Regions from separate parts of the Peribacillus sp. Hz7 genome, predicted to be linked through region 1. Evidence: riboswitches for the same ligand, from Rfam matches in the RefSeq annotation. Region 1 holds a riboswitch; each other region holds the start of a gene.

Region 1 (4,238 bases):
TCGCTTCGTTGTTTTCATCTTTCTTATTCACTGCAATAACGTTTACATACGGTGATTTTGAATCTTCAATAGCAATTGAATCCTCAACAGGATTTAAACCCGCATCAATAGCGTAGTTAGAATTGATTAATACAGCGTCGCCTTCTCCATTTGCATAAATTTCTGGAAGAAGAGCAGCTTCGTATTTCGCTTCAAATTTAATATCACGTTTGTTCTCTACAATATCTTCAACTGTTGCTTTTGTTTTATCAATACCTTCTTTTAAAGTGATTAAACCGTTTTCTTCAAGTAAAGAAAGCGCACGACCATGGTCAGCTACTGAGCTGCTCATAATAAGTGTTGCACCTTCTGGAAGCTCATCTAAGCTTTTGTATTTTTTAGAATAAATCGCGATTGGTTCAATATGAATACCACCCGCATTCACAAAATCATAACCATTTTCAGCAATTTGCGATTCTAAGTAAGGAATGTGTTGGAAATAGTTAGCATCCAATTCTCCCTCTGCTAATGTTTTGTTCGGTAATACATAATCTTGGAATGGAACGATTTCTAAATCAATACCTTTTTCTTTAAGAAGCGGCTTTGCTTCTTCAAGAATAACAGCATGCGGCGTATTAGATGCGCCAACTTTTAGCGTTGTGTTTCCTTCTGCATTATCTGCGGCTTTTTCGTCTTGATTATCTTTGTTGTCATTGCCGCAAGCAGCTAGGGCGATTGATAAAACTAAAATTAAAGCAAACCCTAAAAACTTTTTCATTCTGTTCATCCCCTCTTATCTTTTATCTAATTTTGATGTAATAAAGTCTCCAATCATTTGAATAATGAAGACAATTATTAAAATAATGATCGTTGCTACTAGTGTTACGTCATTTTGACTACGCTGGAACCCTTCTAGATAAGCTAAATTTCCAAGTCCTCCAGCCCCAATTACTCCAGCCATTGCCGTATAACCGACTAAAGCAATTGATGTAACAGTAATTCCGGAAATAAGGGCTGGCATAGATTCTGGAAGCAATACTTTCCATATAATTGTACTCGTTTTGGCTCCCATCGATCTTGCCGCTTCAATAACCCCTTTATCAATTTCACGAAGACCAATTTCAACCATTCGTGCATAAAACGGTGCAGCACCAATGATAAGTGCAGGTAATGCTGCATTTTCTCCAATCATCGTTCCGACAATCGCTTTCGTAAATGGAATCAATAACACAATTAAAATTAAGAACGGGATAGACCGAAAAATATTAACAAAAGCACTGATAATCCAATTGATGAATCGGTTTTCCCATAAATTATCCTTCCCTGTTAGGAACAAAACTAGTCCAAGTATAATCCCTAAAAAGAAAGTGGCCGCAACAGAAATCGCTGTCATATATAACGTTTCATTTGTTGCTTCAATCATCGTTTCCCAATTTATATTCGGCAATAATTCTTCAAGCATGCGTCATCACCTCCACGCCTACTTGCTGCTCTTCTATAAATTGAATAGCGCGAAGAATTTCCTCATGACTTCCATCAATATGAATAAATAGTGTTCCATAAGAGCCATTTCGCGTTTGCGAAATTTTCCCTTGGACAATATTAACATCTAATTCAAAATTACGAACTAACTTTGTAATAAGAGGACTTTCTACATCTTCCCCAACGAAAGTAAGTTGAATGACTTTTCCTTTTGGGAAACGTTCTAGCAAGTTCTCGATCGTTTCTTTTGTTTCCTCTGGCTCTGTTACTTGCTGAACAAAACGCTTTGTAATCGGAGCCGTTGGGTTTTTAAATACTTCAAGGACTGGACCTTGCTCGACAACTTGTCCACTTTCCATTACAGCGACACGATGGCAAATTTTACGAATGACGTGCATTTCATGTGTAATCAGTACAATCGTTAACCCTAAACGCTGATTAATATCGACAAGTAAATCTAAAATGGAGTCCGTCGTCTGAGGATCTAAAGCTGAAGTCGCCTCATCACATAACAACACTTTCGGATTATTTGCAAGCGCTCGCGCAATGCCGACTCGTTGCTTTTGTCCACCGCTTAGTTGAGAAGGATAGGCTTTTTCACGACCTTCTAACCCAACAAGCTTAATCAGCTCATTTACACGTTCTGCTCGTTTTTTAGCTGGAACACCCGCAATTTCAAGCGGAAAGGCAATATTTTCTTGAACTGTTCTTGACCATAATAAATTAAAATGCTGGAAAATCATACTAATCTCTTGGCGTGCTTTGCGAAGCTCAGCACCTTTAATTTTAGAAATTTCCTTACCAGCTACAACAACCGAACCTTCTGTAGGAGTTTCTAGGCCATTTAACATTCGGATCAGGGTACTTTTCCCAGCCCCGCTATAGCCAATTATACCGAAAATTTCACTCTTGTTTATCGTTAAATTCACATTATTAACCGCTTTAATGGTCTCATTTTTCGCAGTCCCTGAGCGGAAATACTTGTTGACTTTTGACAAAGAAATCACTGCACTCACCTCTATATCCAATCAACGAACTATATCATTGAAGGTAGTTGCTTTAACGAGTTGTCACTCCCGACAATATAGAGACTGTTCATCCCGCTAAAATAGATAAAACCTATTAAGATAGTAAACTCTCCTATGTAGTGATTTATATACCCTTAATAGAAAAACCTCTCTACATGAGCAGAGAGGCAGGAAAAACTAATCCTTCCTCTCATCTTTCAAAGCGTAACACTTTGTGTGAATTGGCACCTTTTCAAAGCGAGTGCTTTGCCGGTTGCCGGGCTTCATCGGGCACAATCCCTCCACCGCTCTTGATAAGAGTAACATCCTATATAATTAAATCGTACATAGATTAAGTTCATATATAATTATGTTTGTGATTTTATCACAGATATATAGGGAGTGCAATTGTCTTAGAAAAGTCAATAATTTCCGACTATTCTGTTTTATTCAACTTCTTTCGTTGCCGCAGCTGTCGCTTTTTCAATTGCTTGATTCAAATCATCAATTAAATCTTCTACATTTTCAATGCCGACAGATAAACGAACTAAGTCTGCGCTTACGCCTGCTTTCAGTAAGTCAGCATCGCTCAATTGTTGATGTGTTGTACTAGCTGGATGGATAATTAAGCTCTTCGCATCTCCAACATTCGCAACATGTGACCATAGTTGAACGGAATTAATTAATGCCGCTCCAGCTTCTCGGCCACCTTTAATACCAAATGTAATAATCGAACCTGCCCCTTTAGGCAAATATTTATCAGCTAATGCTTTGTCCGGATGGTCTTCCTTACCTGGATATGAAATCCACTCAACGGCCGGATGTTGTTCTAAATAGTCAATAATCACTTTTGTATTAGCAAGATGCTCTTTCATTCGTACATGTAACGTTTCAAGTCCTAATGTAAATTGAAAGGCACTTTGTGCACTTAACGTTGCACCAATATCACGAAGCAATTGAACACGAGCTTTCACAATAAATGCAGCCTGTCCAAGTGCCTCGGCAAATACTAAATGATCATAACTTGGATCTGGCTCCGTAAATCCAGGGAAGTTCGGTGAATTCCAATCAAACTTACCTCCATCTACAATGATTCCACCCATCGTTGTTCCATTTCCTAGTAACCATTTTGTTGCAGAATGCACAACAATATCTGCTCCAAATTCAATTGGTCGGCATAAGTACGGAGTCGCAAATGTATTATCAACAATTAGTGGAATCCCTGCTTCATGTGCAATGTCAGCAAGTGCTTCAATATCTAATACATTTAGGCTTGGATTTCCAATTGTTTCTCCATAAATCGCCTTTGTTCTAGGTGTAATCGATTCTTTAAATTTCTCTAAATCATTTGGCTCAACAAACTTCACTTTGATTCCGTATTTAGGAAGTGTATTAGCAAATAAATTGTATGTTCCGCCATAAATAGTTGAAGAAGAGATAATTTCATCGCCTGCACCAGCAATATTCAAAATCGCTAATGTAATAGCAGCCATTCCACTTGAGGTAGCCAAAGCACCTATTCCGCCTTCTAAAAGGGCCACTCGTTCTTCAAACACACTAACTGTTGGATTATGAAGTCTTGTATAAATATAACCTGTTTCTTTTAATCCAAATAAATTAGCGGCATGCTCTGTATCTTTGAATAAGTAAGCATTGCTTTGATAAATCGGCAATGAACGTGCCCCTGTTTCATCAACTTGCAATCCCCCATGAATACTTAATGTTTCAAAACGATAATTTTTATCTGCCATTTTTTATTCTCCCCTTCTT
Region 2 (4,238 bases), on a different contig from region 1:
TTTTTTATAGTACGAATAGATATTCCTCACATTATTCATACTAAAGATTGAAGCAAGATTCACGCTCATTATGTCACAAGCGAAGTAAGAATAGTTGCCTTTTTAAGAAGCCGACACCTTTTACTACAATAATAATAAAAAGGAGGTTTTTTTATTTTCCTATTTATTTAAATAAAGAGCTTTGTTTGAAATTTGGATTAAAACAGTATTTTTTTCACATATTCAAGCATTTATTCACCTGATAAAAACAACGTACAATTGTGAATTTTCTGTAAAATTTTAACTTTTTAGGTATTTTTGTATTTTTTATTTTATCTGTATATGTTATAATTGGAATAATATAGAAAGGGAGTGATAATATGCAGTTTGCTGATGTATATTTATTCGAAAAAAAGACGGATTCTAATCCAGTAGAGTGGAAACAAGTAGAGGTCCTCTTCGAGAGTAACGGTATTCAGAAAACGACTCCTAGTTTTGAAGTAGCAATAAACTTAGAAGAAGAATTAGAAAGACTTCGGCCATTTGAAGGCGAGCTTCTTCGTCTAAAAACAATTGAAGTAGATGATGATGAAATCCCAACTAGATACCTTTGCTATGATTTGGCGAATTGGAGCTTTTCTGGTAACCGTTTAATCGTCACAAATCCAATTGAAAATGTCCACCAATACACCCTCCCTTTTAATTAAAACCATCATTTAGAAAGGCATCCCTTCATTGGATGTCCTTTCAACAAGCATTACCACCTGTTTGTCTTAAGCTTAGATTATCCCATGAATTATGAAGTATGGAACTTGCCCATTCAGTACTGAATGGGGAAATCCATCACTTTTCTTCAAAAATAGATTGATTCCTCATAGATGTTATCTCCATTACGATCATTCATTAATTTCTACTTTATTTTCTTCGCATATTAAGTGTACATGTGCATATTTCTGAGACCATGACAAATGTACCCTTTCACAATCATGCGAAAGGGTACATTAAACTTTCTTATTTATTCACCATATTAGCTGGGACGACCCATTTATCGAACTCTTCTTCTGTTAAATAACCAAGTTGAAGGGCTGCTTCTTTCAAAGTAGAATTCTCCTTAAATGCGTGTTTCGCAATTTTCGCCGCTCTTTCATAACCAATGTATGGATTAAGCGCCGTAACAAGCATAAGAGATCGTTCTACATTTTGTTTAATAGCTTCTTCATTCGCTGTAATTCCAACCGCACAGTTGTTATTGAAAGAAAGAATTCCCTCTGTTAATAATTTAACCGATTGTAAAAAATTATAAATAATAACCGGTTTAAAGACATTTAGCTCGAAATTACCTTGGCTGGCTGCAAATCCAATGGTCGCATCATTTCCAACGATTTGAGTCGCAATCATCGTTAAGGCTTCACTTTGAGTCGGATTTACCTTACCTGGCATAATAGAACTTCCTGGTTCATTTTCTGGAATCGCAATTTCGCCAATACCGCTTCTTGGACCACTTGCTAACCATCTAATATCATTAGCAATTTTCATTAAGTCAGCAGCTAGTGCTTTTAACGCACCGTGGACGTAGACCATTTCATCATGACTTGTCAGCGCATGAAATTTATTATCAGATGTTTGGAACGGATGTCCCGTATCCTCAGCAATTTGTTTCGCTGATTCCTCTGGAAATTCAGGGTCTGTATTAATCCCTGTTCCTACCGCTGTCCCACCAAGAGCTAAGTTCAATAATTTTTGACTGCTCTCTTCTACCATAGCTAAACTCTTATCTAACATCGCTCTCCATCCAGATATTTCTTGACCTAATGTAAGAGGTGTCGCATCTTGAAGATGTGTTCGACCAATCTTCACTACATCCCAAAATTCTTTTTCCTTCTCTTTAAACGTATCACGCAGTACTTTAATAGCTGGAATTAGTTGATTGACTACTTCCATATAGGCAGCAATATGCATCGCCGTTGGAAACGTATCGTTCGAACTTTGTGCCTTATTTACATCATCATTTGGATGAAGTCTTTCCGATTCTCCAATCTCCTCCAACCACTTATTACCTTTATTAGCAATAACCTCATTGACATTCATATTACTTTGCGTCCCACTACCCGTTTGCCAAACAACAAGCGGAAAGTGCTCATCAAGCGTTCCATCCAAAATTTCTCTACAAATCGTTATAATAGCATTTTTCTTCGCTTCTGATAAATCTCCAAGCTTATGATTTACTTTAGCTGCTGCTTGTTTTACATAAGCGAATGCCCGAATTAATTCAATTGGCATCTTTTCCTTACCAATTTTAAAATTATTGCGACTTCTCTCTGTTTGAGCTCCCCAATATTTATCTGCAGGGACCTTTACCTCACCCATCGTGTCACTTTCAATTCTAAATTCCATTATTCCTTGCCTCCCATTTACATATAAAATCATATAGTCCGTTAATTAGTTTCTCTTAATAGACCACATGCCATTCATTGATATTGATTCTCATTTACATTGTACAAGTTTTCCATGTATATAGCAAAAAAATAGCTTATTTTCGTACGTTATACGAAAAAATTCATTAGTTTATGTATGTCTGTAAACAAAATAGACAATATAAAGATTAACGATATCATCGAACAAATCTTCCATTGGTATTGACATTAAGAAAAATGTATAGTAAATTCAAAAAAAACAAATTATTTCAACTCTTATCCAGAGAGGTCGAGGGAATGGCCCGTTGACACCTCAGCAACCTTCATTGACCCATGATCAATGAAAAGGTGCTAATTCCTCAAGTTCCTGTAACTTGGCAGATAAGAAGAATGACTCAACTTACTCAAATTAAAGTCTTCTTCTTAAAGAAGACTTTTTTTTATTTCGTATCTTTAAAGGAGCCGTGATGGTGATGTATAAAAAGGAAACATATCTTGCTCAAATTGGAAATAGAAGCGAAACAACTACAGGAACAGTCAACCCTCCTGTCTATTTCTCAACTGCTTATCGACATGAAGGAATTGGGCAATCGACTGGATTTGACTATACTCGTACTGGAAATCCCACTCGCCAAATTCTTGAACAAGCAATCGCTGATCTTGAATCCGGCGATCGAGGCTTTGCTTGCAGTTCAGGCATGGCAGCCATTGCGACAATCTTAGCTTTATTTGAATCAGGCGATGAATGGATTGTTAGCGGCGATTTATACGGTGGAACGTACCGCCTTTTAGAACAAGGGTTTAAAAAATGGGGCTTAGGCTGTAAATATGTAGATACTTGTTGTTTGAGTGAAATTGAAGATGCAATTACTCCGCAAACAAAAGCCATCTTTCTAGAAACCCCAACAAATCCCCTTATGCAGGAAACAGATATTCGAGCTGTTGCCGACATTGCTAAGAAATATAACTTAATATTAATTGTGGATAACACATTCTATACCCCACTCCTTCAACAGCCAATTTTAGAAGGTGCTGATATTGTCATTCACAGTGCAACGAAATATTTGGGCGGGCATAATGATGTACTAGCTGGATTGATTGTCGCAAAAGGAACAGAATTATGTGACGCGTTAGCGTTCCACCATAATGGATATGGCGCTGTATTGAGCCCATTCGACTCTTGGCTTCTTATGCGCGGAATGAAGACTTTAGCTCTGCGCATGAAACAACATGAACAAAATGCTAAAGCACTTGCTGAATATTTAACAAATCATGAATGCGTTACAGATGTACTTTATCCAGGAAAAGGCGGCATGCTTTCCTTCCGCATTATCGATGAAAAAGCCGTTAATCCATTCTTACAATCTTTACAATTAATTTGTTTCGCTGAAAGCCTTGGCGGAGTCGAAAGCTTCATTACGTACCCTGCAACGCAAACACATGCTGATATTCCGTTAGAAACGCGACTTGCAACTGGCGTATGTAATCGACTGCTGCGTTTCTCTGTTGGCATTGAAGATTATAACGATTTAACTCAAGACCTAGAACAAGCTTTTGCTCGTGTAAAACAGGAGGTATTATAATGAAAAACGGGGAACAATTTAGCTTTGAAACACGTTTGCTTCATAATGAACATAAAGTAGACCCATCAACTGGTGCCGTTAGCGTTCCGATTCAGCACGCATCTACGTTCCATCAATTTGATGTTGATCAATTTGGTAAATACGATTATAGCCGCAGTCTAAATCCAACTCGTGAAGCATTAGAAACGATTATTGCTGAACTAGAAGAGGGAACACATGGTTTCGCTTTCGCATCAGGAATGGCGGCCATCTCAACATCCTT
Region 3 (4,238 bases), on a different contig from region 1:
ATTCGTGGCGATGTAGCCCCAACGATTATCGGGAAAAAAGTAAGTATCCAAGATAATAGTGTACTTCATCAAAGTCCTAATAACCCGCTGATTATTGAAGATGAGGTAACAATTGGTCATCAAGTTATTCTACATAGCTGTAAAATCCGTAAAGGTGCGCTAATCGGAATGGGCTCCATCGTCCTAGACAAAGCAGAAATTGGTGAAGGTGCCTTTATCGGGGCCGGTAGTCTCGTTCCTCAAGGCAAGGTGATTCCGCCAAATACACTCGCATTTGGTCGTCCAGCAAAAGTCGTGCGCGAGCTGAATGATGAAGATCGTAAAGATGTGGAACGCATTATCCGAGAATACGCTGAAAAAGGACAATTATACAAACACGCAGAGAGAATTAAATAAAAGGAAACTTCTATACAGTTGGGTCTTCCCTTCACCCCCAATTGATAGTTAGCCACGTTCTACGGTCACTAAGATTTCCGCTTCGCTTTAATCAAGTGACCGTACAAACCTGATTAGTTCAACTATATCTCACCAATTGGAGCAATACGGCAGCCTTCTCCCCCCTGCCTTCCTTATTATTTCCTCATAATCTTGAGATAAGGACCTTACTGCCCTTAAAATATGAATACATATATAGTGCCTAACTCGTTACAAGTTAGGTATTTTGTCGAAAAGGTTCTATTTGTATTATATATGATTTTGGGCTTACTTTTACCTATATATATGCTCCATGACTAATAAAAAAAGAACTAACTCAAATAAGTTAGTTCTTCTTATCATAGTTATGCTTGTGCTTTTAACGCTTCCGCTTTATCTGTACGCTCCCATGGAAGATCCACATCTGTACGGCCAAAATGTCCATAAGCAGCTGTTTGTTTGAAAATAGGACGACGTAAATCAAGCATTTTAATGATACCCGCTGGACGAAGATCGAAATTATTGCGAACAAGCTCCACTAATTTCTCTTCGCTTACTGTGCCTGTTCCAAATGTATCTACAGCAATTGATACAGGTTGAGCAACACCGATTGCATAAGCAAGCTGTACTTCCGCTTTATCAGCAAGACCAGCAGCTACAATGTTTTTCGCTACATAACGAGCTGCATATGCCGCTGAACGGTCCACTTTCGTTGCATCTTTACCAGAGAATGCTCCACCGCCATGGCGAGCGTAACCACCATACGTATCAACGATGATTTTACGACCTGTAAGACCTGCATCCCCTTGAGGTCCACCGATTACAAAACGACCTGTTGGATTAATGAAATACTTTGTTGCTTCATCGATTAATTCAGTTGGTACAACTGCTTTAATGACATGTTCTTTTAAGTCAGCTTGAATTTGTTCAAGCGTTGCTTCTGGGTCATGTTGAGTAGAAATAACAATTGTATCTACGCGAACTGGTTGATTGTTTTCATCGTATTCTACAGTTACTTGTGTTTTCCCATCTGGACGTAAATATTCTAATGTGCCGTTTTTACGAACTTCTGTTAAACGACGAGAAAGTTTATGTGCTAAAGAAATAGGAAGCGGCATTAATTCTTCTGTTTCTCGGCAAGCAAAACCAAACATTAAACCTTGGTCTCCTGCACCGATTGCTTCGATTTCCTCATCAGTCATTGTTCCTTCACGAGCCTCAAGCGCTTGATTTACTCCCGCAGCAATATCCGCTGATTGCTCATCAATTGAACTTAGTACGGCACATGTTTCGGCATCGAAACCATATTTTGCACGAGTGTAACCAATTCCAGCAATTGTATCCCGAACGATACGTGGAATATCTACATAAGCAGATGTCGTAATCTCACCTGCAACAAGTACAAGCCCTGTAGTTACACTTGTTTCACAAGCAACACGAGCATTTTTATCTTTTTCTAGAATTGCATCAAGAATTGAATCTGAAATCTGATCGCAAATTTTATCTGGATGACCCTCTGTCACAGATTCAGAAGTAAATAGACGACGGTTCTTTGACATCTTATTTCCTCCTTGGAAGTTAGTTATATTATAGGCAAAAGTCTGTCTTTTACGGAGCTCATTCCCTTATTAGCTTCCATCATAGTGACAAATATATTTAGAAAAACACGACTTTTTATCTCGATTAATCGAAATTCATGTTTCCCTTGTACTTTGATTCTTCTTCAAAATACAAAAAAACCTCTCCTAACTAATGAGGAAAGGTTTATTATCTGTCAACTATCCTTTCACTCTTATCGTTCAAGGGTTGTTTACCTTGCTCAGGTTAGCACCAACACCACGATTCCTTAAAAAATGAACGGCCTTATTTTTAGCCTTCATTTCACTTTAAGTTCACACTATGGCAGGTTGCTGGGTTTCATAGGGCCTGTCCCTCCACCAACTCGGGATAAGAGAATCCGTACAATTAAAAATGATACGGAATCTGTTGGACGCTGTCAACACTTTTTTGTACAATGTTTTATATCGTCTATATGAAATCACAGTTCCACGTACCTTTCAGCTAGTCTGAATGAAACAAGCAAAAAGTGAACAGCATCATTAATATAGCCTTTTTATAATGAACAACTCCCCCTTGCACGATTAGGATAAGAGGATATGACATTTTTTAGCTACCCAACGTTAGATTATAAGGTCCTAATTACATCGACAAACGATACATAATAAGAGATACTGTAACATAGTGTTACGAATAGCATAAAAAACCTTTTAGTACCTTCCAGTTAAAGTCATATTAAATAAATTTCTTTCTTAATTCTTTCCTATTAAAAGAAACATGTTAGGTGCCTTCTCATACGCTTGCAAAGAAACCTACTCTATACACTGGAAAACGTCGAGTACTATAATCCTTTTTTAGACAACTGACAAAGTGAACACGTTTCATCATACTCATATCGATTTTATTATATGACATTTTTTAAAATATTGTTGACAAGTCTGTTATGCAACCCTATCATTGCTTTGTTGATAAATATTTCCTTTTAATCGAATGATAAACTTGATTAAGGAGACCATATAAAAAAAATCACAAAAAAAAATAATTAGTATAGACTAATTAAATAAATGTGTTATACTAATCGTAATTTAAAAAACTTAAAACAAAGGAAGGTATCTCATATATGAATTCTGTGGATGTTTCTAATGAGTTACACCAATTATTAGCTGGTAAAAACGCTCACATACAACTTTCTGTACCTCAGTTAGTAGAAAAAGTATTAAGCCGTAACGAAGGTGAATTAACAGCAACAGGAGCAATTAAAGCTGAAACAGGTAAATACACTGGTCGTTCACCTAAAGATAAATATATCGTGGAAGAGGCTTCCGTAAAAGATAAAATAGACTGGAACTCTAACCAGCCGATTTCTGAAGAGACGTTTAATAAATTATACAACAAAGTAACAGAGTATTTAAAAGAAAAAGATGAAATTTTTGTGTTTAAAGGTTTTGCAGGTGCTGATCAATCATCTCGCCTTCCAATTCAAGTTGTGAATGAATATGCTTGGCACAATCTTTTTGCACATCAATTATTCATCCGTCCTACAGAAGAGGAATTAGCTAATCATGATTCTCAATTTACAATTCTTTCTGCTCCTAACTTTAAAGCGAATCCAGCTGTTGATGGAACAAAATCAGAAACATTTATCATTATCTCATTCGAACGTCGTACAGTTTTAATCGGTGGAACGGAATATGCTGGAGAAATGAAGAAATCTATCTTCTCTATCATGAACTACTTACTTCCTGAATCAGATATTTTCTCTATGCACTGTTCAGCAAACGTAGGTCGTGAAGGTGATGTTGCTTTATTCTTCGGACTATCAGGAACAGGTAAAACAACGTTATCTGCAGATGCAAACCGTAAATTAATTGGTGATGACGAGCATGGCTGGTCTTCAAATGGTGTATTCAATATTGAAGGTGGTTGCTATGCAAAAACAATCAACCTTTCTCGTGAAAAAGAACCACAAATCTTTGATGCAATCCGTTTTGGAACAGTATTAGAAAACGTAGTGATTGATCCTGATACTCGTATTCCTGATTATGATGACAAAACATTAACTGAAAATACACGTGCAGCATACCCAATGGATGCTATTGACAATATCGTATTGCCAAGTGTTGCTGGACATCCAAATACAATTATTTTCTTAACAGCTGATGCTTATGGAGTATTACCTCCAATCAGTAAATTATCAAAAGAACAAGCTATGTTCCACTTCTTAAGTGGCTACACTAGTAAATTAGCTGGTACAGAGCGCGGAGTTA
Region 4 (4,238 bases), on a different contig from region 1:
GATTTTCATTTTTGCTGCAATAGCAAAGTTTCCTGGTACAGCAGATAAGTCAACGCTATCTGTAGCACGTGGTAATTGAGCTGCTTCTAATGGTTTAATTTGGATGTTTTTCGGGTTACTTGTTACATCTTTTTCTGACAATGTTAACTGATTAGCAGCTGGATCAACTTCAATTAGTTTGGCATCTACTAGAATTTTTAGCGCACGAGCCATATTAGATGGATCATTTGGAACAGCGATAGATGTACCGTCTTTTATTTCATCTAAAGATTTATATTGTTTTGAATAAATTCCCATTGGTGCTGTTGGAACAACAATCAATTCAGAAAGTTGTAAGTTGTTTTCCTTTGCAAATGTTTCCATGTAGTATTTGTGTTGGAATAGATTTGCATCAATGGATCCATTGCTTAGAGCAAGGTTTGGTTGAACATAATCACTAAATTCAACGACTTCTACTTTATATCCGGCTTTTTCAAGTGATGGTTGAATCGCTTTTTTAACCATGTCAGCAAAAGGACCACTTGTTGCACCAATTTTAAGTTCTTTTTTCTCTTCAGTTGTGTTTGAAGCCGTATCTTTTTCTTCGTCTTTGTTATTGCCGCAAGCTGCTAAAGCAAGGGCAAGAACAAGAACGAGTAATAAGGATGCCCATTTTTTCATCTTGTAAATCCTCCTAAATATTGAATAATGTATTAAAACTTTCTATGAAGAAAGCAATAATTGTGCTTATCGTTTATCAACTAAATAAGAAAGCTTGTCCCCGATAATTTGAATGATTTGAACAAGGCAAATGAGAACAATAATCGTCAGAATCATAACGGTATTGTCGTAGCGGTAGTACCCGAAGCGGATGGCTAAATCGCCGATTCCTCCGCCGCCAATCGTCCCTGCCATAGCTGAGAACCCAATGAGTGAAATCGTTGTTAAGGTCAGACCTTGAATGATGCCTGGTTTTGCTTCAGCGAGCAGGACATCTTTAATGATCATCCATGGTGAAGCGCCAACGGCAATCGCCGCCTCAATAATGCCTTTATCAATTTCACGTAAAGAGGTTTCAACGATTCGAGCGAAAAACGGAATCGCTGCTACGGATAATGAAACAGAGGCAGCGATTGGTCCAATCGTTGTTCCTGTTATTAAGTTAGTGAAAGGAAGCAATGCTACTAATAGAATGATATATGGAATAGATCGTACAAGGTTTACGATGAATCCAAGCAGACTATTGATAAACGCATTTTCAAAAAATAAATTTTTTGCTGTTATAAAGAGTAAAACTCCAAGCGGTAAACCGAGAAACAGGGCGATGATAAGCGAGATGCCAACCATATACACCGTTTCTAGGAATGCTTTATTAAGATCGGGAAGTATAGCTGTAATCGATTCAAGCATGATGTATCACCTCCACATAGCTAGTTCGTTTGTTGATATAGTCTAAAGCCGCTTGAATGTCATTAGTGTTCCCGGTTAATTCAACAATAAGTATGCCTAAAGGAATGTTTTGGATATATTCGATTTTTCCGTGCAAAATATTGGCTTTTACAGGATGTTCTTGTAATAAGTCTGAAAGAATGGCCTCACTAGCGAGCTGTCCTTCAAATTTAATTTTGATAATGCTTCCTTTACTTTCCGTAATTAAATGAGAAGGAAGTTCAAAATCTAAGACGCTTTCGATAAATTGTTTCGTTAATGCTTGTTTAGGTTGAGCGAACACACCGTATACATCGCCTTCTTCAATTATGCGCCCATCTTGCATAACGGCTACCCGATGACAAAGTTCTTTTACAACCTCCATTTCATGGGTAATTAAGACGATTGTAATTCCGAACTCTTTATTAATTTTTTTCAGTAATTGTAAAATGGCTTTTGTTGTTGTTGGGTCAAGGGCAGATGTTGCCTCATCACATAAAAGAACGGTAGGATTGTTTGCTAATGCACGGGCAATTCCAACACGTTGTTTTTGTCCACCGCTTAATTGAGCAGGGTATACATCTTTTTTATCACTAAGACCAACGATTTCGAGTAATTCAAGCACACGTTTGCGAATGGCTTCAGGCGATTGATGTGCAGCTTTTAAGGCGAAAGCAACATTATCAAACACTGTTTTCGAACTGATGAGTGAAAAGTGCTGAAAAATCATTCCGATTTTCAGTCGTTGTTTTCGTAATGCTTGACCCGATAATTTCGTTAAATCAACACCATCAATAATTACTTGGCCTTTTGTCGGACGTTCTAATAAATTAATCGAACGAATTAAGGAGCTTTTACCAGCACCGCTATATCCAACAATTCCAAAAATTTCTCCTTTTTGAATCGTCAAGGATACATCATCAACTCCGACAACTCGACTTTTCTTCGTGATGTATTCCTTTCGTAACGATCGAATTTCAATCATGGACGTTCCCCCCTAAAAAAGCCTCTTTCTGAGTGAAAGAGGCGACATAATCTATATCACGACTTATCTTCCAGAATTGTATCTCTGCAGGAAGTAGCACCGTTCCTAAATAGGAGGTTGCCGGACGTCATTGGGCCTGATCCCTCGGTCACTCTTGATAAGTATTTATTATTTTGAGATATTTTAGAATATTTATATTAGAATATTATTTGTTATAGTTTGAAAAGTCAATATATTTTTTCAGTGAATAATGTAATAATATTCAAAAATCCTTGTATATTATTACATTATAGGATTTAACTTACTCTTTCTATCTGAAAATTGTTAGTTGAAGCTTAGGTGTATTTGTTATTTTTAGATAAGAAATAGATCTGTGATTTTGATGAATTTATTATTAGTTATGGAAGTGTGCCTTTCCATTCTTAATATTTTCCATATATTCCTTGTAAGTGTTATGTGTCTTATATACAGTTAATAGTAATAAGGCTTCATCTGATAGACATCAATAAAAACGAATGGGGGATAAGGATATAGAAAGGAAACGGGTAGGAGATGTAGAATGGGTACATGGAAAAGTAGAATCTGCGCAATCTAAGATGGGTGTAAATGTCTTTGTAACAGATGGTCTAATGATTGATACAGGGTCAGAGTCTTTACTGTCTGACTTGATTCCTTTTTTTCAGTCGGTCGATTTTGATCAAGTAGTGCTTACGCATTATCACGAAGATCATACAGGTGGTTGCGCTTGGATTCAAAAACATAAACAAGTACCATTATTTATTCATTCGATGTCGCTTGATGTTTGTTCAAAACAGGGAGAATATCCGGATTATCGTAAACGGATTTGGGGAGTGCGAGAAGGGTTTCAAGCACGCCCAATTGGAGAAACGATACAATCTCATCATCATACATGGAAGGCTATTTTTACACCGGGACATGCAAGGGATCATATGTCTTATTTGAATCAAAGCAACGGTGTACTTTTCTCAGGAGACTTATTTGTTACGCCAAAAACAAAAGTGATTTTGCAGGAGGAGTCTATTCCGACAATTATACATTCTATTAAGAAGGTATTGCGATATGATTTTCAAGAAGTTTTCTGTTGTCATGCAGGCTATCTTCCAAATGGAAGGGAACTATTTCAAGTTAAGCTTGACTATTTAGAAAATTTACAGGGAGAAATTATTCGACTGCATCAACAAGGGTTAACCGTTGAGGAGATTCAACAGAAGGTTTTCCCGAAGCAGTATCCGATTATAGAGTACTCGGACTATGAATGGGATTCGAAACATATTATTACGTCCATTCTTAGAAAGGCGCAATTCACTAGTGTAAGATGAATAGGTAGTAAATAAATGTGAGCTGACCTTATAGGGCCAGCTCACATTTAATTAATCTAAACTATTTACATTAGGAGGCGCTTCATCATAGAATTCATGAGCTTCTTCGATGTTTTGGTTATTACCTGATGTATAGACATTTCCTCCAGCCATTCCTTCATTGATAATACGGTCAACGTCTAAATAAACAGAGTCCTTTTTATCGTATTCTGAATCTTTCAAAAACGTATATTTTTCTTTGTCGTCCAAAATAATTCCCTCCTTAGCTTCTGTATTTTGCAACATACAGTGCTATCTTTAATTCAACTAGCCATCAGGGCAATGAAATACTGACGGAAGTTGTCATTATAGTTTGAGCAAGGAAGGGTCTTTTTTATTCAGCGTATATTTATAACGCAGAGGACCAGTTGTATCACTCATATACATGAAATAGCATGAGCTCATGTATAGCTTGTTTTAATTCAGCTTCTAAATTATCCGAAGGCTGTATGTTCTTCCATTCAATT

What was found. A riboswitch is a leader RNA that binds a small molecule or an ion and turns the genes downstream of it on or off. The one in region 1 is predicted to bind S-adenosylmethionine.
Region 2: another riboswitch for S-adenosylmethionine. It lies ahead of ACE199_RS08715 (methionine biosynthesis PLP-dependent protein); the one in region 1 lies ahead of ACE199_RS10070 (methionine ABC transporter ATP-binding protein).
Region 3: another riboswitch for S-adenosylmethionine. It lies ahead of metK (methionine adenosyltransferase); the one in region 1 lies ahead of ACE199_RS10070 (methionine ABC transporter ATP-binding protein).
Region 4: another riboswitch for S-adenosylmethionine. It lies ahead of ACE199_RS08685 (methionine ABC transporter ATP-binding protein); the one in region 1 lies ahead of ACE199_RS10070 (methionine ABC transporter ATP-binding protein).

Annotation. Positions count from the first base shown of each region.
Region 1 is NZ_JBHHJV010000005.1:246,111-250,348, reverse strand. Features, by position in the region: gene ACE199_RS10080 (MetQ/NlpA family ABC transporter substrate-binding protein) at 1-757, opposite strand, end outside; gene ACE199_RS10075 (methionine ABC transporter permease) at 773-1,441, opposite strand; gene ACE199_RS10070 (methionine ABC transporter ATP-binding protein) at 1,434-2,468, opposite strand; SAM riboswitch class I at 2,677-2,789, opposite strand; gene ACE199_RS10065 (O-acetylhomoserine aminocarboxypropyltransferase/cysteine synthase family protein) at 2,915-4,219, opposite strand.
Region 2 is NZ_JBHHJV010000004.1:235,054-239,291, forward strand. Features, by position in the region: gene ACE199_RS08705 (hypothetical protein) at 360-686, shown strand; gene fumC (class II fumarate hydratase) at 991-2,373, opposite strand; SAM riboswitch class I at 2,667-2,781, shown strand; gene ACE199_RS08715 (methionine biosynthesis PLP-dependent protein) at 2,867-3,976, shown strand; gene metC (cystathionine beta-lyase) at 3,976-4,238, shown strand, end outside.
Region 3 is NZ_JBHHJV010000003.1:257,378-261,615, forward strand. Features, by position in the region: gene ACE199_RS07210 (gamma carbonic anhydrase) at 1-396, shown strand, start outside; gene metK (methionine adenosyltransferase) at 780-1,973, opposite strand; SAM riboswitch class I at 2,204-2,368, opposite strand; gene pckA (phosphoenolpyruvate carboxykinase (ATP)) at 3,092-4,238, shown strand, end outside.
Region 4 is NZ_JBHHJV010000004.1:229,151-233,388, reverse strand. Features, by position in the region: gene ACE199_RS08695 (MetQ/NlpA family ABC transporter substrate-binding protein) at 1-660, opposite strand, end outside; gene ACE199_RS08690 (methionine ABC transporter permease) at 727-1,389, opposite strand; gene ACE199_RS08685 (methionine ABC transporter ATP-binding protein) at 1,382-2,392, opposite strand; SAM riboswitch class I at 2,453-2,556, opposite strand; gene ACE199_RS08680 (MBL fold metallo-hydrolase) at 2,908-3,732, shown strand; gene ACE199_RS08675 (hypothetical protein) at 3,784-3,981, opposite strand; gene ACE199_RS08670 (YheE family protein) at 4,145-4,238, opposite strand, start outside.